Regions from separate parts of the Streptomyces sp. C11-1 genome, predicted to be linked through region 1. Evidence: riboswitches for the same ligand, from Rfam matches in the RefSeq annotation. Region 1 holds a riboswitch; the other holds the start of a gene.
The links. Region 1 has a riboswitch for glycine ahead of gcvT (glycine cleavage system aminomethyltransferase GcvT). Riboswitches for the same ligand answer to the same signal wherever they lie in the genome.

Region 1 (10,079 bases):
GCGGGTCCTGGAAGACCATCTGGAGGCGGCGGCGGAAGGCGCGCATCTCCTCGGACGGCAGCTTCGCCAGGTCGGTGCCGTCGAAGACGACCCCGCCCTCGGTGATGTCGTTCAGCCGCAGCACCGCCCGGCCGAGCGTCGTCTTGCCGCAGCCGGACTCGCCGACCAGCCCGTAGGTCTGACCGGCCTCGACGCTCAGCGAGACGCCGTCGACCGCGTAGACGTGGCCCACCGTACGGTCGAAGAAGAGGCCCTTCTTGACCGGGAAGTGGACTTTGACGCCGTCCAGTTCGAGAAGGCTCATGCCGGGACCTCCGCCTTGGGCAGGACCGGGTTGACGCAGCGCACCTGGTGTCCGGCCGTGCGTGGTTCGGTCAGTTCGGGGGTGCCGGTCAGGCACTCCATCGTGTAGTGGTCGCACCGGGGTGCGAACGCGCAGCCGTCGGCCCAGGCGATCTTGTCGTTGATGGACCCGCGGATCGGGTGCAGCGGCTCGCCGCGCGGCGCGTCCAGGCGCGGGATGGAGCCGAGCAGCCCGTGCGCGTACGGGTGGGTGGGGTGGGCGAACAGTTCGCGACGGGCCGCCGATTCCACCGCCCGTCCGGCGTAGAGGACGTTGACCTCGTCGCAGAGCCCGGCGACGACACCCAGGTCGTGGGTGATCATCAGGAGGGCGGTGCCCTCCTGGTCGACCAGCTCCTTCAGAAGCTCCAGGATCTGCGCCTGGATGGTGACGTCCAGGGCGGTCGTCGGCTCGTCGGCGATCAGCAGGCGGGGCGCGCAGGCCACCGCCATGGCGATCAGCGCGCGCTGGCGCATACCGCCGGAGAGCTGGTGCGGGTACTCCTTGAGCCGCCGCGCCGGGTCCGGGATACCGACCCGGTCGAGCAGGGACGCGGCTTCCTTCCGGGCCTTCTCACCCTTCAGCCCGCGGTGGCGCTGGAGGATCTCGGTGACCTGGATGCCGATGGGGACGACCGGGTTCAGCGAGGACAACGGGTCCTGGAAGATCATCGCGAGCTGGCTGCCGCGCAGGTCGCGCAGGTTCCGCTCGCTCATGGTCAGCAGGTTCCGGCCGTCGAACTCGGCACGGCCGCCGACCCGTACGCCCTTGCGGGGCAGCAGCCCCATCAGGGCGAGCGAGGTGACGGACTTGCCGCAGCCCGACTCGCCGACCAGGCCCACGACCTGGCCCTGGTCGACCTCGAAGGAGACGCCGTCCACGGCCGTGGCGTCCTTGCGGCCACGGGCGGTGAAGGTAACGCTGAGTTCCTCAACGGAGAGCAGTGACATGGGACTTCAGCCTCGCAACTTCGGGTCGAGGGCTTCGCGCAGTGCCTCGCCGAGCAGGGTGAAGCCGAGAGCGGTGATGATGATCCCGATGGCCGGGTAGGCCGCCATCATCGGGTCGTTGTCGAAGAAGCGCTGCGCCTGGGCGAGCATCACGCCCCACTCGGGAACGGCCGGGTCGGGGTTGCCGAGGCCCAGGTAGGACAGGGCCGCGGCCTCGATGATCGCCGTGGCGAGGCTCAGGGTGGCCTGGACGATCACCGGGCTCAGCGAGTTCGGCAGGATCTGGGTGAGCACGATCCGCTTGCGCCGGATGCCGACCGCCTTCGCGGCGAGCACGTAGTCCGCGCCGCCCTGCACCAGCATCGAACCGCGCAGCAGGCGGGCGAAGATGGGGATCTGGACGACACCGACGGCGATCATCACGGTGGTCAGCGACTGGCCGAGGACCGCGGCGATGGAGACCGCCAGCAGCAGGGACGGCAGCGACAGCATGATGTCGGTGAAGCGCATGACCACGGTGTCGACGCGCTGGCCGACCTTGCCGCCGAGGGTGGCGGCGGCCCCGGAGAGCACACCGACCAGAGCGCCGACGACCAGGCCGATGAGCATGGAGACCACACCGACGAGCAGCGTCTGCCGGGCCCCGACGAGCCAGCGGGAGAACATGTCGCGGCCCAGGTGGTCCAGGCCGAACCAGTTCTCGCCGCGCATGCCGATGAACTTGCCCTGGTTCGGGAAGACCTCGCTGCGCCAGTTCTGCGCGGTGGGCCCGTGCGGGGCCAGCAACGGTCCGACGACGGCGACGAGGACGAACACGCCGATGATCGCCGCGCCGATGATCGCCATCTTGCTGGAGCGCATCCGGCGGAACGCCTCGCGCCACAGGCTGGTTCCGGTGACCGTCTCCGAGCTCTGGGTCAGCTCCGCGAGGCGGTCGATCTTGTCTGCTTTGTTGGTCAGGATCGTCACGTCAGTGCACCCGCACTCTCGGGTCGATGATGCTGTACGCGAGGTCGACCAGAAGGTTGATGAACACGTACACCATCGCGATGAAGAGAATGAACCCGACGAGGACCGGGTAGTCACGGCCGTCGATCGCGGTACGGATGAAGGAGCCGAGGCCGCCGAAGTCGAAGACGGACTCGGTGAGCACCGCGCCGGAGAGCAGGCTGCCGGTCAGCAGGCCGACCGCGGTGATCACCGGCAGCAGCGCGTTGCGGAGCACATGGCGGCCGCGCACGGTCCCCTTGTCCAGGCCCTTGGACTCGGCGGTGCGGATGTAGTCCTCGCCGAGCACCTCCAGGACGCTGGCGCGGGTCATCCGGACGATGACGGCGAGCGGGATGGAGGCCAGGGCGACGGCGGGCAGGACCAGGTGCATGATCGCGTCCCAGCTCGCGTCGAACTCACCAGTCAACAGACCGTCCAGGACGGCGAATCCGGTCACGTCGGTGGCGTTGATTCCGGCGTCGAGCCGGCCCTGGCTCGGGAACCAGCCCAGGTTCACGGAGAAGATCCCGCGCAGCAGCACGGCCAGGAAGAAGACCGGGATGCAGATGCCGAGCAGTGATCCGGAGACGGAGGCCACGTCCAGCCAGCCCCCGCGGTGCTTGGCCGCGAGGTAGCCCATCGGAATGCCCACGACGACGGCGATCAGGATCGCCGCGAGGCTCAGCTCCACGGTGGCGGGGAAGGCGCGGGTGAATTCGTCCCACACCGGCTGCCCGGTCTGGGTGGAGGTTCCGAGGTCGAGCTCGAAGATGCGCTTGAGGAAGCGCCAGTACTGGACGTGCACCGGCTCGTCGAGCCCGAGTGCGCGGTTGATTCTCGCCACTTCGGCTTCGGTGGCCCGCTCGCCCAGGATCGCTGTGGCGGGCCCGCCGGGCAGTCGGTTCAGCCAGAGGAACAGCAGAACCGACAGGCCGAGCAGGGTGGGAATGAGCTGGAGAAGTCTTCTTACGACGAGTCGCAGCACCCCGCATGCCCCTTTCTCACGTGCGTCGATGCGGGTCCGCCCGGCCACCTGACTGCTGTGGCCGGGCGGACCCGCTGGTGTGCGATTACTTGAAGGAGACCTCGGCGAAGTTCTCCTGCGTCAGCGGGGAGACCTTCGGCGGGTTGACGTTCTTGGCGAACGCGATGGCCGGCGGCGACGAGGAGATCGGCACGCCCGGGACGTACTCCATGATCACCTCGTTGGCCTTCTTGTAGGCCTCCGTGCGCTCGGTGGAGTCGGTGGCCCTGGAAGCGGCGTTCACGGCGTCGAAGACCTTCTGGTCCTTGAAGCCCCACTGCTTGTCGGGCCCGGCGAACCAGGTGCCGATGAAGTTGAAGCCGTCGTTGAAGTCACCGGTCCAGCCGAGCAGGTGCAGGGCGCAGGAGCCGGCCTCGGTGGCGTCCAGGTAGTCCGGGGCCCACTTCATGGCCTTCGGCTTGACCGTGATGCCGGCCTTCTCCAGGTCGGCCTTCATCAGCTCGAACAGGTCCTGCGGGGCAGGCATGTACGGGCGGGTGACCTCGGTCGGGTAGCAGAAGTCGATGCTCAGCTTCTCCTCACCGGCCTGCTTGAGGAGGTCCTTCGCCCTGGCGGTGTCGAACGGGTACGTCTTCACCTTGTCCGAGTAGCCGGCGACCGTGTCGGGCATGAACTGGGTGCCGACCTTGCCGCCCTCGGGCAGCTGGGTGTTGACGAGGTTCTCGCGGTCGATGGCGTGCGTGATCGCCTGACGGACCTCGGGCTTCTTCAGCGCCGGGTTCGCGCCCTGGCTCATGCCGACGTAGAAGATGTTGAAGACGTCACGGGTCGGGACCTCGTAACCCTGCTTCTCCAGCGTCGTCACATCGGCCGGGGCGACCAGGTCGTAGCCGTCGATGTCACCGGCCTGGAGGGCCTGGCGGCGGGTCTCCTCTGTGGAGATGGTGCGGAAGACCAGGTTCTTCACCTTGGCCTTGTCGCCCCAGTAGCCGTCGAAGCGCTCAAGGGAGACTTCCTTGTTGCCCTTGTTCCACTTGACGATCTTGTACGGGCCGGTACCGGCGACCGTGCCGGCCTCCTGGCTGTACTTGGGGTACGTGATCGCGTCGCCCTTGGCGGTCGCGTCCTGCTTCGCGTACTCCTTGAGCGCCTTCGGCGAGTGGATCGCGAGCGCCTGGAGGGAGAATCCGCCCGGCAGGTTCGCCGAGGGCTCGTTCACCTCGATGACGGCCGTGTTCTCGTCCTTGGCGGTGCAGGACTTGTAGTTCGGCTTGGGCGTCTCGGGGTCCTCGTTCTTCGCGAACCCGCCCATGATGCTCTGCCAGTAGTAGGAGACCGCGCTGGACTGGTACGTGCCCTTCCAGTTGAACCAGTAGTCGTAGTTCGCGCAGACCGCGGCGGCGTTGAACGCCTCGCCGTCGTGGAACTTCACGTTCTCGCGCAGGTTGAACGTCCAGACCTTGCCGGCCGGGTCGCTCTCCCAGTTCTCGGCGAGACCGCCGACGAGCTTGCTGCCGCCGGGCTCGTGCTCCAGCAGCGCCTCGAAGGCCTGGCGGGTGACTCGGAACGTTTCGCCGTCGCTCGCGAGGGCGGGGTCGAGGGAACCGGGGTCACCGGATCCGGCGAAGACGAAGGTGTCCTTGTCTCCCCCCTTGGATTCGCCCCCGTCCCGCTCGCTGGAACAGCCCGTGGCGATCAGACCGACAGCGACCGCTGTCGTGATCGCCCGGGCAGTCCGGGACTTGAATATGCGCATGGGTCCACCCCTGGTTCGCCATGTGGTGAGGTTTGATGGCCGCACACTACAGACGGGGTACACCGCAAGAGAACAGTCCGGATAGCGGTGAGACCTAGTCGAGACCCGGACAGTTAACAAACCGTCCAGTTACGGGACATCCTCCCGCCCGGAGTTAACAAGCCGGACATCTGGGGAAGTTCACCCCGGCGGCCTGGACCTCGCACGCCTCCGGCGCAGCTCAGCGGTGCTGGGGCGGATATCCGTAACCGGGGGCGGCGACGGGCGGGGAGCCCGCGGGGGCGTGCGCCTCACGGTCGTAGAAGGGGCGCGCGTTGGCGTGCAGCCACATCGCCACGGGGTCGTACTCGTCGGACATGGCGACGGTGGAGACCGGCAGCCCGTCGGGGACCGCGCCGACCGACTCCCGCATCATCGCGCGCACCGCCTCGACGGAGGCGCGGCCGGTGTCGTAGAGGTCGAGGCCGATGGCGAGATACGGGACGCCGACCGCGGGGTGGACCCAGGCGCGGCGCAGGGAGCGGACCGCGGCGGTGCGGTGGGCGTTCTGCGTGAGCAGGGCGTAGAACTGCGGGAGCTCGATGGCGGGCTCGGTCAGCCGGAGCGGCCCGGCGGGCAGCCGGTCGAGGCCGGTGGCGATCCGGCGCAGGTCGAGCCAGGGGACGCCGACGCCGCCGCCGGGAGCGTGCGGGTTGAGCCAGATGCCCCAGCGGTCCGGGAACAGGGCGCGGGCGATCTCGCGTCCGGTGACGAGCTCGTGGGCCCGGTTCCAGCCGCTGGCGGAGAGCTCCTGGGCGGAGGTGACGCACGGGGCGTAACCCAGGCCGTCGATCTCCATGTTGCCGTACTGGGCGTCGGGTGAACCGGCTGTGCCGTGCCAGAGCAGCATCCAGATCCGGCCGTCGGCGAGGGCGGCGAGCAGCGCCTCGTAGCTGTCGTACCGCCCGGGGGTCACCTGGCGCAGCATGTGCTCGACCTGCCCTGCCGCCGCAGTGCCCGACGCACTCACCCTGGGTCCCGCCCCTCGTCGTTCCATCGGATTCACGCCGCTCCGGGCCCACGGGAGCGGCTTCGCCATCAAACCAGCTTATGCGCCGCTTCAGACACCGGCTTGACGCCACGGTCCGGCATCGTCGGCACGCGGGCGCCTTCGCTCGCGGTCAGTGGCCCTCGCGCCGGTAGAACGGGCGCACCTTCTCGCGCATCCAGTCGCCGACGAGGTCCTGGGCCACGTCCAGCAGGACCAGGTTCACCGGCCAGGGCACCTCCACGCGGCCGAGCGCGCGGCCGAGGGCGTCCATGGGAGCGCTCTGGCCCGCCCCGTCCCAGGTGGCGAACTCGACGCCGACGAAGAGGACGGGGTCGCCGCCCTCGATGCTGGCGAGCGCGCGGCGGGCGGTGCTCACCACACCCGAGGCCTCGAACTCCTCGGAGACGGCGGTGAGGAAGTCGACCGGGTCGTGCTGCCAGTCCGGCTCGTACAGCCGGACCCGGCCGCCGGTGGCGGGTCCGTCCAGGGCGGTGCGTCCGGCCCGGCACAGTTCGGCGACGGCGGGCGGCGGCAGCGGTATGCCGACGGCGCCGCCCGGGTTCACGGCGATGCCGACCTGCGGGGGCAGGCCCCGGGCGAAGTCACGGGCGGGCGCCACGGCGAAGGACATATGGCTGCCGACGCAGCTCAGGAACTGGCCCTCGGAGCTGAAGACGGGGACGAAGGCGGCCCCGTCGATCTCCATCATCGGCAGGTCGAGGTCGGCGCTGGCGGGGGTGCCGCCGTTGGGCAACGGCACCCACACGGAGCTGCGGCCGAGCACCTCGACGAGGCGGCCGCCCGCGTCATCGACGCCGAGCGAGGCGGTCAGCACCTCTTCGAGCTCGTTGGCGGGCCACCCCTGCTGGGGGTGTGCCGGGACGGGTGCCGGAATGTCCACTGCCTCTGTGCCTCTCTCAGCCGTCTCGGCCCGGGTCGCGGCCGTCGCTCCCCGGCCGCTGCCGTGAAGCTCTCCGGCCAGCACCCTAACCGGATCGGGCGGGCGGGGCCTCGGCCTGCGTGAAGGTGATCCGGTCGAGCGCGCCCGCGGCCTCGCGGTCCAGCAGTACCGCCGAGGTGCACCCCGCGGGCAGCAGCCCCTGTTCGACGTCGGCGAGCAGCCGGGCCACCGCGTGCCGGTGGCGGGCGAAGGCGTAACCGGAGACTCCGCGGCCGCGTTCGCGCTGCCCCTGCCGGGCCACCTCGGGGGTCACGTCGAGCAGGATGAGATGGAGGGTGCGGCCTCGGCCGGCGGCGTGCCGGGCGAGCCAGCGGCGCACCCAGGCCTGGGTGCCGCAGTCGTGCACGACGACGGACGCGCCGGCGCGCAGGGCCTTGCGGAGTCCGAGGTAGTGGGTGGCGCGCACCAGAGGGCGGTACAGGGCGTAGGGGAGTAAGCGTGGAAGGGCGGCGGCCCAGCTGTCCCGGGTGTTCTGGGAGTCGACGGCGTCCCCCTGCACGGTCCGCCGGATGAGAGTCGACTTTCCGCTGCCGGGGAGGCCCGAGACGACCACGATGTCCCCGGCGGTGAAATCGAGGCTGTCGGGGGAGTCTCCGGAGCGACCGCGCAGATCGCGTACCACCGGCGCGCGGTCGTTCAGCAGCTCCTGCGCCGGTGCGCCGGGCTGTGCGGGCATCGCGTCGTGCGCCACTCCCGCGGTCGGTGCCGACCACTGCAACGTCATCGCCCATCCCCCTGCTGTCGGGCCACCCCCGCCTGCACCTGAAGTGTAAAGAATCGGCAAGGCGGCACAACCGTCGCCGCGGTTCGCACATCGCCACGGACCGGCCTCCCCACTCCGCCGCGATGCGTGCGATGATGACCCCGCCAACTGCATACCGGCCGTTCGAATCCGCGCGGGAGAGTTCCGGCCACAGTGTGAGCCGGGCGCCGAAGGAGCAAGATCCTCCCTTGAATCTCTCAGGCCCCGTACCGCGTGGATGAGGCAGATCTGAAAAGCGGGCCGCTTCGGCGGCTCCACCCAAGGTGCAAGCCGAGGCCCCTGACCGGGCGCCCTCTTCCGGGGCATACCCCCTGCGGGGCTATCGGCGAACCTCTCAGGTTCCGATGACAGATGGGGAGGATTCCGTCCTGACGTCGTCATGCCCTGGAGCCACTGCCCATGAGCACTGCCCCCCGTCTCACCGCCCTCGACGCCCTGCACCGCTCACTCGGCGCCACCATGACCGACTTCGCGGGCTGGGACATGCCTTTGCGGTACGCCAGTGAGCGCGACGAGCACAACGCCGTACGGACCCGGGCCGGGCTCTTCGACCTGTCGCACATGGGCGAGATCACCGTCACCGGCCCGGAGGCCGCGGCCTTCCTGAGCTACGCGCTGGTGGGCAACATCGCCACCGTGGGCAACGGCCGGGCCCGCTACACGATGATCGTCCAGGAGGACGGCGGGATCGTCGACGACCTGATCGTCTACCGGCTGGGCGAGACCGAGTACATGGTGGTCGCCAACGCGGGCAACGCCCAGATCGTGCTGGACGCGCTGACCGCCCGCGCCGAGGGCTTCGACGCCGAGGTGCGCGACGACCGGGACGCGTACGCGCTGCTCGCGGTCCAGGGCCCCGAGTCCCCCGCGATCATGAAGTCGGTCACCGACGCCGACCTGGACGGGCTGAAGTACTACGCGGGCCTGCCGGGCACGGTCGCCGGGGTCCCGGCGCTCATCGCCCGTACCGGCTACACCGGCGAGGACGGCTTTGAACTCTTCGTCGCGCCCGAGCACGCCGAGCGGCTGTGGCGGGCGCTGACGGACGCCGGCGAGGCGCACGGCCTGATCCCGTGCGGGCTCTCCTGCCGTGACACGCTGCGCCTGGAGGCGGGCATGCCGCTGTACGGGCACGAGCTGACGACCGCGCTGACCCCGTTCGACGCAGGCCTTGGCCGGGTCGTGAAGTTCGAGAAGGAGGGCGACTTCGTCGGGCGCGAGGCCCTGGCCGCCGCCGCCGAGCGCGCCGAGACCGCCCCGCCGCGCAAGCTGGTCGGGCTGATCGCCGAGGGCCGCCGGGTACCCCGCGCGGGCTTCTCGGTCGTCGCCGACGGCAAGGTGATCGGCGAGGTCACCTCCGGCGCCCCCTCCCCCACCCTGGGCAAGCCGATCGCCATGGCGTACGTGGACGCGGCCTTCGCCGCCCCGGGCACCGAGGGCGTGGGCGTGGACATCCGGGGCACGCACGAGCCGTACGAGGTCGTCGCGCTGCCGTTCTACAAGCGCCAGAAGTGATATCCCGGAAGAAACCGGGCTTCCCCACCCGCGCTCGGACGTCACGGAAGTGACGTACCTCCGTCTCACACCGTAAGACCACCGTTCATCAGCACTCCCCCGCGTACAGGAGAATTCAGGTCATGAGCAACCCCCAGCAGCTGCGGTACAGCAAGGAGCACGAGTGGCTGTCGGCCGTCGAGGACGGCGTGGCCACGATCGGCATCACGGAGTACGCGGCCAACGCGCTCGGTGACGTCGTCTACGCCCAGCTCCCGGAGGTCGGTGACACGGTGACCGCGGGCGAGACCTGCGGCGAGCTGGAGTCGACCAAGTCCGTCAGCGACCTGTACTCGCCGGTGACCGGTGAGGTGACGGCGTTCAACCAGGACGTCGTGGACGACCCCTCGCTGGTGAACTCCGCTCCCTTCGAGGGCGGCTGGCTGTTCAAGGTGCGCGTCACGGAGGAGCCGGCCGACCTGCTCTCCGCCGACGAGTACACCGCGTTCTCCGGCAACTGAGACCCAAGGGACCCCCTGATGTCGCTTCTGAACTCCTCCCTCCACGAGCTGGACCCGGACGTCGCCGCCGCCGTCGACGCCGAGCTCCACCGTCAGCAGTCCACCCTCGAAATGATCGCCTCGGAGAACTTCGCCCCGGTCGCGGTCATGGAGGCGCAGGGCTCCGTCCTCACCAACAAGTACGCCGAGGGCTACCCGGGCCGCCGCTACTACGGCGGCTGTGAGCACGTCGACGTCGTCGAGCAGATCGCGATCGACCGGATCAAGGCCCTGTTCGGCGCCGAGG
Region 2 (10,079 bases), 4.8 Mb from region 1:
GAACCACCCAAAGGGACCCTGCAGTTGCGGTGAACCGTCCGCGCGGGTGATGCGTCATGGGAGGAGTACGGGAGCTGCAGCGAAATCCCTGCGGAATCACCCCCGTAGGGCAACACTGGGACCGGACCGACTGATACGGGGGCGGCCATGAACACCTCATCCAGCCGCAGGACACTCGACTCGACGCAGCGAAAGAACCCATCCATGTGCCAGCACCAGCCACCCTGCCCCACCGCCGACTCACCCGACCGGGAGGCGGCCCGCCTGACGGCCCACCACCCCGAACAGGGCTGGAGCCTTCTGTGCAACGGCGTCCTGCTCTTCGAGGACACCGGCGAACTGCTGCCCGACGGGCAGATCATCGCCCCGCACCGGCCGCTGGCAGCGGGCCGCGTGGTGAAGGCCGCCTGAGCGGTCGTACGAAACAGGGGCCGGCCCGGAGAGATCTCCGCACCGGCCCCGACGCATGCCCGGACCTACGCCACTCCGGGCGCACGTCCTACGACAGGCCGCTTCAGTTGTCGTACTCGTCCAGCGGCGGGCAGGAGCAGACCAGGTTCCGGTCGCCGAAGGCCCCGTCGATGCGGCGGACCGGCGGCCAGTACTTGTCGGCGGCGGACACACCGGCCGGGAAGACGGCCTCCTCGCGGCTGTAGCCGTGCTCCCAGTCACCGCCCAGCGCGCCCGCGGTGTGCGGGGCGTTGCGCAGCGGGTTGTCGTCCGCGCTCCACTCGCCGGAGGCGACCTTCTCGATTTCGGCGCGGATCGCGATCATGGTGTCGCAGAACCGGTCGAGCTCCGCGAGGTCCTCGCTCTCGGTCGGCTCGATCATCAGCGTGCCGGCGACCGGGAACGACATGGTCGGCGAGTGGAAACCGTAGTCGATCAGGCGCTTGGCGATGTCGTCGATGGAGACGCCGGTCGCCTTGGAGATGGGCCGCAGGTCGACGATGCACTCGTGCGCGACCAGTCCGGCCGGGCCGTTGTACAGGATCGGGAAGTGCGGCTCCAGGCGCTTGGCGATGTAGTTGGCGGCCAGCACGGCGACCTGCGTGGCGCGCTTGAGACCCTCGCCGCCCATCAGACGCACGTACGCCCAGGAGATCGGCAGAATGCCCGCCGAGCCCCACGGGGCGGCCGAGATCGGGCCCACCCCGGTCTCCGGGCCCGCGGCGGGCTGGAGCGGGTGGTTGGGGAGGTACGGGGCGAGGTGCGCGCGGACACCGACCGGGCCGACGCCGGGGCCGCCGCCGCCGTGCGGGATGCAGAAGGTCTTGTGCAGGTTCAGGTGCGAGACGTCGCCGCCGAACTTGCCGGGCTTGGCGAGTCCGACAAGCGCGTTGAGGTTGGCGCCGTCGACGTAGACCTGGCCGCCCGCGTCGTGCACCTCGCCGCAGATGTCGGCGACGTGCTCCTCGAAGACCCCGTGGGTGGAGGGGTAGGTGATCATGAGCACGGCGAGCTCGTCGCGGTACTGCTCGATCTTGGCGCGCAGGTCCGCGATGTCGACCTCGCCGTCGTCGGCGGTCTTCACCACGACGACCTTCATGCCCGCCATGACGGCGCTGGCGGCGTTGGTGCCGTGCGCGGAGGACGGGATGAGACAGACGGTGCGCTGGTCGTCACCGTTGGCACGGTGGTACGCCCGCACGGCCAGCAGACCCGCGAACTCGCCCTGCGAACCGGCGTTGGGCTGGATGGAGACGGCGTCGTAACCCGTGACCTCGGCGAGGCGCTCCTCCAGCTCACGGATGAGGGTCAGGAAGCCCTGCGCCTGCTCGGCCGGGGCGAAGGGGTGCAGCGCGCCGAACTCGGGCCAGGTGATCGACTCCATCTCGGCCGTCGCGTTCAGCTTCATCGTGCAGGAGCCGAGCGGGATCATGCCCCGGTCCAGCGCGTAGTCACGATCGGCGAGCTTGCGCAGGTAGCGCAGCATCGCGGTCTCGGAGCGGTGCTGGTGGAAGACCGGGTGGGTCAGGATGTCGTCGGAGCGCAGCGCCCCCTCGGGCAGCGCGTCGCCGACCGTGGCGTCCAGCGCCTCGATGTCGCCCTCGGCGCCGAAGGCGGCCCAGACAGCGGCGATCTGCGCCCGGGTGGTGGTCTCATCGCAGGCGATGGAGACGTGGTCGGCGTCGACGAGGCGCAGGTTGACCCCGCGCTCCCGGGCGTCCGCGACGATCCCCGCCGCCTTGCCGGGCGCCCGCACGGTCAGGGTGTCGAAGAACGCGCCGTGCACGACGTCGACGCCGGCGCCCCGCAGGCCGTCGGCCAGGATCGCGGCGAAGCGGTGCGTGCGCCGGGCGATCGTCCGCAGCCCCTCGGGGCCGTGGTAGACGGCGTACATCCCGGCCATGACGGCGAGCAGGACCTGCGCGGTGCAGATGTTGCTGGTGGCCTTCTCGCGGCGGATGTGCTGCTCGCGGGTCTGGAGGGCCAGGCGGTAGGCCTTGTTGCCGTCGGCGTCGACGGAGACGCCGACGAGGCGGCCGGGCAGGGAGCGGGCGAACTTCTCGCGGACCGCCATGAAGCCGGCGTGCGGGCCTCCGAAGCCCATCGGGACACCGAAGCGCTGGGTGGTGCCGACGGCGATGTCGGCGCCGAGGTCTCCGGGCGAGGTGAGCAGCGTCAGGGCCAGCAGGTCGGCGGCGACGGTGACGATCGCGCCGAGCTCGTGCGCCTGCTCGATGACGGGCTCGATGGCGCGGACGGCACCGGAGGCGCCCGGGTACTGGAGCAGGACGCCGAAGACGCCGCGCGCGGCGATCTCGGCGGGGATGCCGTCGCTGAGGTCGGCGACGACGACCTCGACGCCGGTGGGCTCGGCGCGGGTCTCGATCACCGCGATGGTCTGCGGCAGGGTGTCGGCGTCGACCAGGAAGACGCCGTTCTTGACCTTGCCGACGCGCCGGGCGAGCGCCATCGCCTCGGCGGCCGCGGTGCCCTCGTCGAGCAGGGAGGCGCCGGAGGTGGGCAGCCCGGTCAGCTCGGCGACCATCGTCTGGAAGTTCAGCAGGGCCTCCAGGCGGCCCTGGGAGATCTCCGGCTGGTACGGCGTGTAGGCCGTGTACCACGCGGGGTTCTCCATGACGTTGCGCAGGATGACGGGCGGCGTGAAGGTGCCGTAGTAGCCGAGGCCGATCATCGGGGCGAGCACCTGGTTGCGGTCGGCCAGCGACCGGAGCTCGGCCAGGACCTCGGCCTCGGTGCGCGCCGAGGGAAGGTTCAGGGCCTCCGCGCTCTTGATCACGTCGGGCACCGCGGCGGCGGTCAGCTCGTCGAGGGAGCCGTAGCCGACTTGGGCGAGCATCTTCGCCTGGGCCTCGGCATCGGGCCCTATGTGGCGCTGCTCGAACGGAATGCCCTGCTCCAGCTGGGAGAGCGGAGTGCGACGGGGGGTCATGGTGGAGGCCTCCTGGTCTGTCACGACCTGCGAGGGGCACCACGGCGCGGGTGCCCGGACGGCCTCCCCCTCTGTCATCTCAACCTGAGAGCTTCGCCGGCCCGCCCAAGGGCGTGCCGGCTTTCACCGTCGGTGAGGGTCGAGTCCGCCTGAGCCTGCGCCCGCACGGAACCGCCCTGCTTTCCAGAGTGACCTCATCCGTGCGGTACGGGGGCCTGAGAGATTCCGGGGAGGAGTTGCTCCTTCGGCGCCTCCGGATTCTTCACCGGAGGACTCTCCCGCACGGGGTCAGCAGCCAGTGCCAGCCTACCAGCGGCCATCAGCGCGGAGCTCTCAAGTGGCCGACACCACGGATCTGCACTTGTGTGGTGCTGGTGGGCATCAGGGACCGCCCTGAGCAGTCTGCGACCAGTGGGAGGCACCGTGCAGACCGATATCGATCCGCGCCGCCTGATCGGCCGCAAGGCATTCGATCGCAAGGGCACCAAGATCGGAACGGTGGATGAGGTCTATCTCGACGATGCGACGGGGGTCCCCGAGTGGGCGGCCGTCCGCACCGGCCTGTTCAGCAGGGACGCCTTCGTTCCCCTGGAACCCAGCGAATTCGTCGACGACACGCTGCGCGTCCCCTTCGACCGCACGCTGATCAAGAACGCGCCGGACTTCGGTGTCGGCAGGCATCTCTCGCCCGAGCAGGAACTCCAGCTCTACCGTCATTACGGACTGGACTCCTCGCCCCCGGAGGAACCGTCCACCGACCGTGACTTCGGCAGGCTGGCGGGCCAGGAGGAGTAGTCCGGCGCTTCTCGGACGAGCGGCAGCGGATCGGCGGGCCGCAGCAGCGCATCGTCGATACGGAAGGTGAGAACCCGGCCGGGCGCGCTCCACGGTTCCTCGAACCGGACGGTGACCCGGCCGATGCCGCTCCCCTGCACCCAGCCGTGCCCGTGCTCCTCGTGGTGCACGTCGTGTCCGGCGGGCCAGCGCCGGGCGGCGAGCTGCTCGGCGCTGTCCGCTTCCGGTTCCGGGACGGCCTCCTCTCCGGGTGCCCCCACAGCCTGCTCCTGCGGCTCGTGGGAGCGCCGCTCCAGCTCCCGGGCATCGGCGGCCTGCGCGAACAGATCCTCCTGAGTGAAGTCGGCCAGCCCCGTGACACCCACGCCCAGGAGCCGTACGCCGCCGGTGGTGTCGACGGACTCCAGCAGCCGCCCGGCCGCCTCCCGCACCACCGTGGGGTCGTCCGTGGGCCCCCGGAGCGTCTCGGAGCGGGTCAGCGTGGAGAAGTCGTAGCGGCGCACCTTCAGCACCACCGTGCGCCCCGACCGGTCCGCCGCGCGCAGCCGCTCCACGCACCGCACGGCCAGCCGCTCCACCTCGGCGCGCACCCGCACCCGGTCGTGGAGATCCACATCGAAGGTGTCCTCCACGGAGACGGACTTGGCGTCCCGCTCGGCGACCACCGGCCGGTCGTCGAGTCCCAGGGCCATCCGGTGGAGCCCGTGCCCGTGGGCCTTGCCGACCAGCCGCACGAGCTCCGCCTCGCCCGCCTCGGCCAGGTCGTGGATGCTGGTCATCCCCGCCCGCCTGAGGTGGTCGCCGGTGGCCGGCCCGACCCCTGGCAGGACGCGGACGGACATGGGGGCGAGCAGCTCGCGTTCGGTGCCCGGCTCGATGAGCAGCAGCCCGTCCGGTTTGGCCTGCTCGGAGGCGATCTTGGCGAGCATCTTGGACCCGGCCAGGCCGACGGAGCCGCTGAGTCCGGTCACCGCCCTGATGGCCGCCCGCAGTCCCTCCCCCGTCGCCCGGGCCGACGCCGCGTCGTCCGCCGCCTCGCCGGCCTCCAGGTCGACGAAGGCCTCGTCCAGGCTGAGCGGCTCGACCAGGGGCGACAGCCGCCCCAGGAGCTCCATCACCTGGTCGCTCACCGTCCGGTACAGCGAGAAGCGGGGCACCAGGTAAGCGGCGTTCGGCGCGAGCCGCCGGGCCTGGGCGGTGGGCATCGCCGAGTGCACCCCGAGGCGCCGGGCCTCGTACGAGGCGGTGGCGACCACTCCGCGCGGCCCGAGGCCGCCCACCACGACCGCTTTGCCGCGCAGGCTCGGCTTGGCCGCCTGCTCCGCCGACGCGTAGAAGGCGTCCATGTCCAGATGAAGGATGGTGGGCGCGGGTCTCACACCGTCGATGCTGCCCTACGGCACTGACAACGGGACGGCCCGGCGCCCCGTGGGGTGCCGGACCGTCCCGTGCTGTCCAGCTGTCTGTCCGTCCGACCCGGATCGTCCGGGGCGCTCAGCCCGCCCGGTTACGCCGCCGGGCCAGCTCGTCCGCGGGGTTGTGGCCGATGAGCGTCTCGCCGGTGTCGACCCGCTCCCCGTGCAGCTGCGAGAGCGCCACGTCCACGTCCCGCCAGACGACGCCCACGGCGATCCCGAAGACGCCCTGCCCGCCCTGGAGCAGGCTGACGACCTCGTCGGGCGAGGAGCACTCGTAGACCGTGGCCCCGTCGCTCATCAGCGTCATGCGCTCCAGATCCTGAAAGCCCCCGGCCCGCAGATGCTGGACCGTGGTGCGGATGTTCTGGAGAGCGACTCCGGTGTCCAGGAACCGCTTGACGATCTTGAGGAGGACCACGTCCCGGAAACTGTAGAGACGCTGGGTCCCCGACCCGTAGGCCGGACGCACACTCGGCTCGACCAGGCCCGTACGCGCCCAGTAGTCGAGCTGGCGGTAGGTGATGCCCGCCGCCGCGCACGCCGTCGGTCCGCGATAGCCGATATCGCTCGCCGCTGCCACGCCGTCCGCTGCCACCGCGGCCGGCTGTACCGGCTGCCTGATGGCGTGGTCGGCTCCACTGCCGTGCTGCGGATACGGCCCACCAGCCGCCGTACCGTCGCCGCTGCTTCTCACGCCGACCTCCGTCCTTGACCTGCCCACTCGAAGGTAGGCAGTCACTCGGGGTGCGTCAACGATCGCCACACTCGGCACGCCGAGTGATAATCACCCTGAGGGTGGTTTCCCGTGACTCGTTTCCGGGAAAGGCTTGCCGGATGCGCTGACGACACCCCTGCGGGACGGTCACTGACTGTTCGTACCGAAGTCCTCCGGCGAGATCTGGTCGAGGAATTCGCGGAACTTCTCCACCTCGTCCTCCTGCTCGTCGGGGATCGCGATGCCCGCATCGTCCAGCACGCCGTCACTGCCGTAGATCGGCGTGCCGGTCCGCAGGGCGAGCGCTATGGCGTCGGACGGCCGGGCGCTCACCTCCACCCCGCTGGCGAAGACCAGCTCCGCGTAGAAGACCCCTTCGCGAAGGTCCGTGATGCGCACCTCGGTGAGCTCCTGGCCCACGGCCTCCAGCACATCCTTGAACAGGTCATGGGTCAGCGGCCTGGCCGGAGCCATGCCCTGCTGGGCGAAGGCGATCGCGGTCGCCTCACCAGGACCGATCCAAATGGGGAGGTACCGGTCGCCTCCCACTTCACGCAGGAGAACGATCGGTTGGTTGGAGGGCATTTCCACCCGGACACCGACAACGTCGAGCTCGTTCACACAGCAACCCTAGGACGTGCTCGCCATGTTTGGGTAGTCGGGCTCCGCCGAGGTCAGTGCAGACGGCTCCGCAGAGCGGTCTGGACGAGTGCCGCGTGCAGCCGTACGGACAGCTCCGCGAGCTCGTTCGCGGTGGCCTCCGCATGGGCTCTGGTCTGCGGATTACGGTGTCGGCGCAGCGGCGCGACCACCTGCTCCACCAGGCCCGCCTCCCGGTCGGCGGAGGCCCGCATGGCTCGAAGGTGACGCGGTTCGAGTCCGAATCGCCCCAGATCAGCGACCAGCTTGGCTACGGTGACCATCTCGGCGTCGTAGCCGCCCTCGGGGGCCGGAACGATGAGCCCGTAGGACTCCCACTCCTCCAGCCGCTCCTCATCGACCTCGGCCGCCGCGAGCAGCTCGGCGCGCCCGATCCGCACGGCGGTGGCCGCACCCGGACCTGCGGCGTCCCAGACCCCGTCGGTCAGGTCCCGCCGATCGCCCGGAGAGGGCAGGACGGGCTGCTCTCCCCGCGCCAGGGCGTCCAGGTGCTCCCGGATGACCTTGAGCGGCAGATAGTGGTCCCGCTGCATGCGCAGCACCTGGGCGAGGCGCTCCACATCCCGCGGGGCGAACTTCCGGTATCCGGAAGGAGTGCGCTGCGGCTCGATGAGCCCCTCGGCCTCCAGGAACCGGATCTTGGAGATGGTGACTTCGGGAAACTCGTCGCGCAGCTCGATGAGCACCGTACCGATGCTCATCGAGCCCTCTTCCGCGGTGGCGGCGCCGTGACCGGCACCGCCTGTCGGTGTTCGCAGCATGGGCCTTCCTGGGGGTCCCCCCGGACAAGGAGTCCGGGGGCTGGTCACACGCCCCGCGGGCTCGCATAGAAGACCAGGCGGTACTTTCCGATCTGGACTTCGTCGCCGTTGGACAGCTGGACCGAATCGATGCGCTCACGGTTGACGTAGGTGCCGTTGAGGCTGCCGACATCTCCCACGGTGAAGCTACCGTCCGGACTCCTGCGGAACTCCACATGACGGCGCGACACGGTCACGTCATCGAGAAAGATGTCGCTCTGCGGGTGACGGCCGGCCGTCGTCAGATCACTGTCGAGCAGGAATCGGCTTCCGGAGTTCGGGCCGCGCCGCACGACCAGCAGGGCCGAACCACCCGGCAGCGCGTCGACGGCCGCCTGAGCCTCCGGGGAGAGCGAGGGCAGAGCCGTCTGCCCCGTCGCCTCCGCCTCGTACGCCTCAAGACCCGAGATCGAGATCGTCGACGTCGTCTCCGAGGCGCGCTCGGGAACGCCGCCCCTCAGCGGAGTACCGCAGTTGGAGCAGAACCTGCTGGCCTCCGCGTTGCGGTGACCGCACCTCGTGCAGACCGGCATCGACGAGCCCTCCGGGGTGAACCCTCCACCTGCACCTGAGGCTGATGGTTCGCCGAAACCTATTGCCCCGGCACCGGCAGGGTCAACAGACGACACGCCGGGTCCGCCCGTGGTACCGGACACCTCGTCACGGAAGAGCGGACGCTCCGCCTCCGGCTCCTCGGCCTGACCGTGGCGCGGAGCACGGTGGCGGGCAGCACTGTTGCTGTCCTCGCGTGCGCTCTTACCGAACAACTTCGCAAACAACTTCACGGGCGATTCCCCTTGACCGACATAGACCCGCCCGTGGGGCAGGACGAACCCTGAATGAATACACCTGCCGACCCGGACATCTTCACAACGTCCGTATCCACTCGACAGTTTCCACCACGCACCACCAATCCGGTGCGGCGACCCCCCGCAAGCTCCCGACCCGGTCCACCGGCCCGTACACTCACCGGACTCACGGGGATGACGACCGAGCGTAGTCAGGCCGCTGCGCCGGTCGCAAGGCGTCGACCACGATGTCGTCGGACCGCTCCACGACCACCGTGGCCTGCTCCTTCTCCAGCGTCTGGACCACACCGCCGGGGATGTTGAGCGCGGGCTCCAGGTCCTGCGGCTGGCCGATGACCGTGAACTCGTACGGCGCCTCGATCTTCTCGCCGTCCACCTGGACGTCCCCACCCTCTCCGGCGAAGTAGGTGTTGGCCACCACGCGCACCCCGTTGACCTCGATGGCCTCGGCGCCCGCCGCCCGCAGCTCCTGAAGTGCGTCGAGCAGCATGTCGGCCGCGACCGCCCGGGCCGGGTCACTGATCGTCAGGGTGATGCCGGGGCCCTGTGCCGCCACGGTGCCCGCGAGGATGCCGAGCTGACGCTCCTTCTCCCGCGTCTGCTTCCGGGCCTCCTCGGCCTGGTCGGAGCTGTTCTCCAGCTCGGTGCGCTGGTCGTCCAGGCGCTGCTTCTCGTCCTCCAGGCGCTGCGTCCGGTCGTCGACCTCGTCGAGGATGCGGACCAGGTCCTCCTGTCGGGCACCGCGCAGCGCACTGTCGTCGCCGGCGGACCGCACCTGGATGGCAAGCCCCAGACCGAGACCGAACAGCAGCAGGGCGACGATGAGTTGGGCCCGGCTGAGCCGGGGCGGCCACAGGCCCGCCAGCAGTCTCTGCCGCCCGGAGACCTCCTCGGCCGCAAGCGGGGGCACGGAAGCTTCCGGGGTGGCGGGCGCGCCGTCCTCGGGCTGGGGGCTGCGGATGTTCTCGTCGTTGTTCATCGGCCTCAAGCCCGGAAGACGTGGCGGCGGATCGCCGCGGCGTTGGAGAAGATCCGGATGCCGAGCACGACCACCACACCCGTGGAGAGCTGAGCGCCGACCCCCAGTTTGTCGCCGAGGAAGACGATCAGCGCGGCCACCACGACGTTGGAGAGGAAGGAGACGACGAAGACCTTGTCGACGAAGATGCCGTCGAGCATCGCCCGCAGACCGCCGAAGACGGCGTCGAGCGCGGCGACCACCGCGATAGGCAGGTAGGGCTCGACCACCGCCGGTACCTCGGGCCGGACCAACAGTCCGACCACGACTCCCACGACGAGGCCCAGTACGGCGATCACGATGTGCCCTTCCCTGTGTCTGCCGCACCACTGCCGGCGGCCTTCGGCTCTGCTGTACGGACGATCAGGCTCGGCGCGGCCGGAAGCCGCACCTTGGCCTGGTCGGACATGCTGGTGCGAATGTCGAAGCTCTCCTTCAGCGCGTTCAGATACTGGCCGTCGGCG

Region 2: it holds a riboswitch for glycine, as region 1 does, so the genes downstream of both, gcvP (aminomethyl-transferring glycine dehydrogenase) here and gcvT (glycine cleavage system aminomethyltransferase GcvT) in region 1, are expected to answer to the same signal.

What each region holds. Positions count from the first base shown of each region.
Region 1 covers NZ_CP134500.1:5,521,810-5,531,888, reverse strand. The annotation lists gene RI138_RS24555 (ABC transporter ATP-binding protein) at 1-304, opposite strand, end outside; gene RI138_RS24550 (ABC transporter ATP-binding protein) at 301-1,293, opposite strand; gene RI138_RS24545 (ABC transporter permease) at 1,300-2,262, opposite strand; gene RI138_RS24540 (ABC transporter permease) at 2,264-3,268, opposite strand; gene RI138_RS24535 (ABC transporter substrate-binding protein) at 3,354-5,024, opposite strand; gene RI138_RS24530 (enhanced serine sensitivity protein SseB C-terminal domain-containing protein) at 5,245-5,991, opposite strand; gene RI138_RS24525 (enhanced serine sensitivity protein SseB) at 6,185-6,955, opposite strand; gene RI138_RS24520 (AAA family ATPase) at 7,041-7,739, opposite strand; glycine riboswitch at 7,903-8,000, shown strand; gene gcvT (glycine cleavage system aminomethyltransferase GcvT) at 8,178-9,293, shown strand; gene gcvH (glycine cleavage system protein GcvH) at 9,416-9,793, shown strand; gene glyA (serine hydroxymethyltransferase) at 9,812-10,079, shown strand, end outside.
Region 2 covers NZ_CP134500.1:755,810-765,888, forward strand. The annotation lists gene RI138_RS03220 (DUF5999 family protein) at 205-411, shown strand; gene gcvP (aminomethyl-transferring glycine dehydrogenase) at 515-3,400, opposite strand; glycine riboswitch at 3,594-3,691, opposite strand; gene RI138_RS03230 (PRC-barrel domain-containing protein) at 3,824-4,195, shown strand; gene RI138_RS03235 (DNA polymerase IV) at 4,117-5,574, opposite strand; gene RI138_RS03240 (MerR family transcriptional regulator) at 5,690-6,307, opposite strand; gene RI138_RS03245 (bifunctional nuclease family protein) at 6,476-6,949, opposite strand; gene ftsR (transcriptional regulator FtsR) at 7,003-7,749, opposite strand; gene RI138_RS03255 (FHA domain-containing protein) at 7,794-8,573, opposite strand; gene RI138_RS03260 (DUF881 domain-containing protein) at 8,764-9,576, opposite strand; gene RI138_RS03265 (small basic family protein) at 9,582-9,914, opposite strand; gene RI138_RS03270 (DUF881 domain-containing protein) at 9,911-10,079, opposite strand, start outside.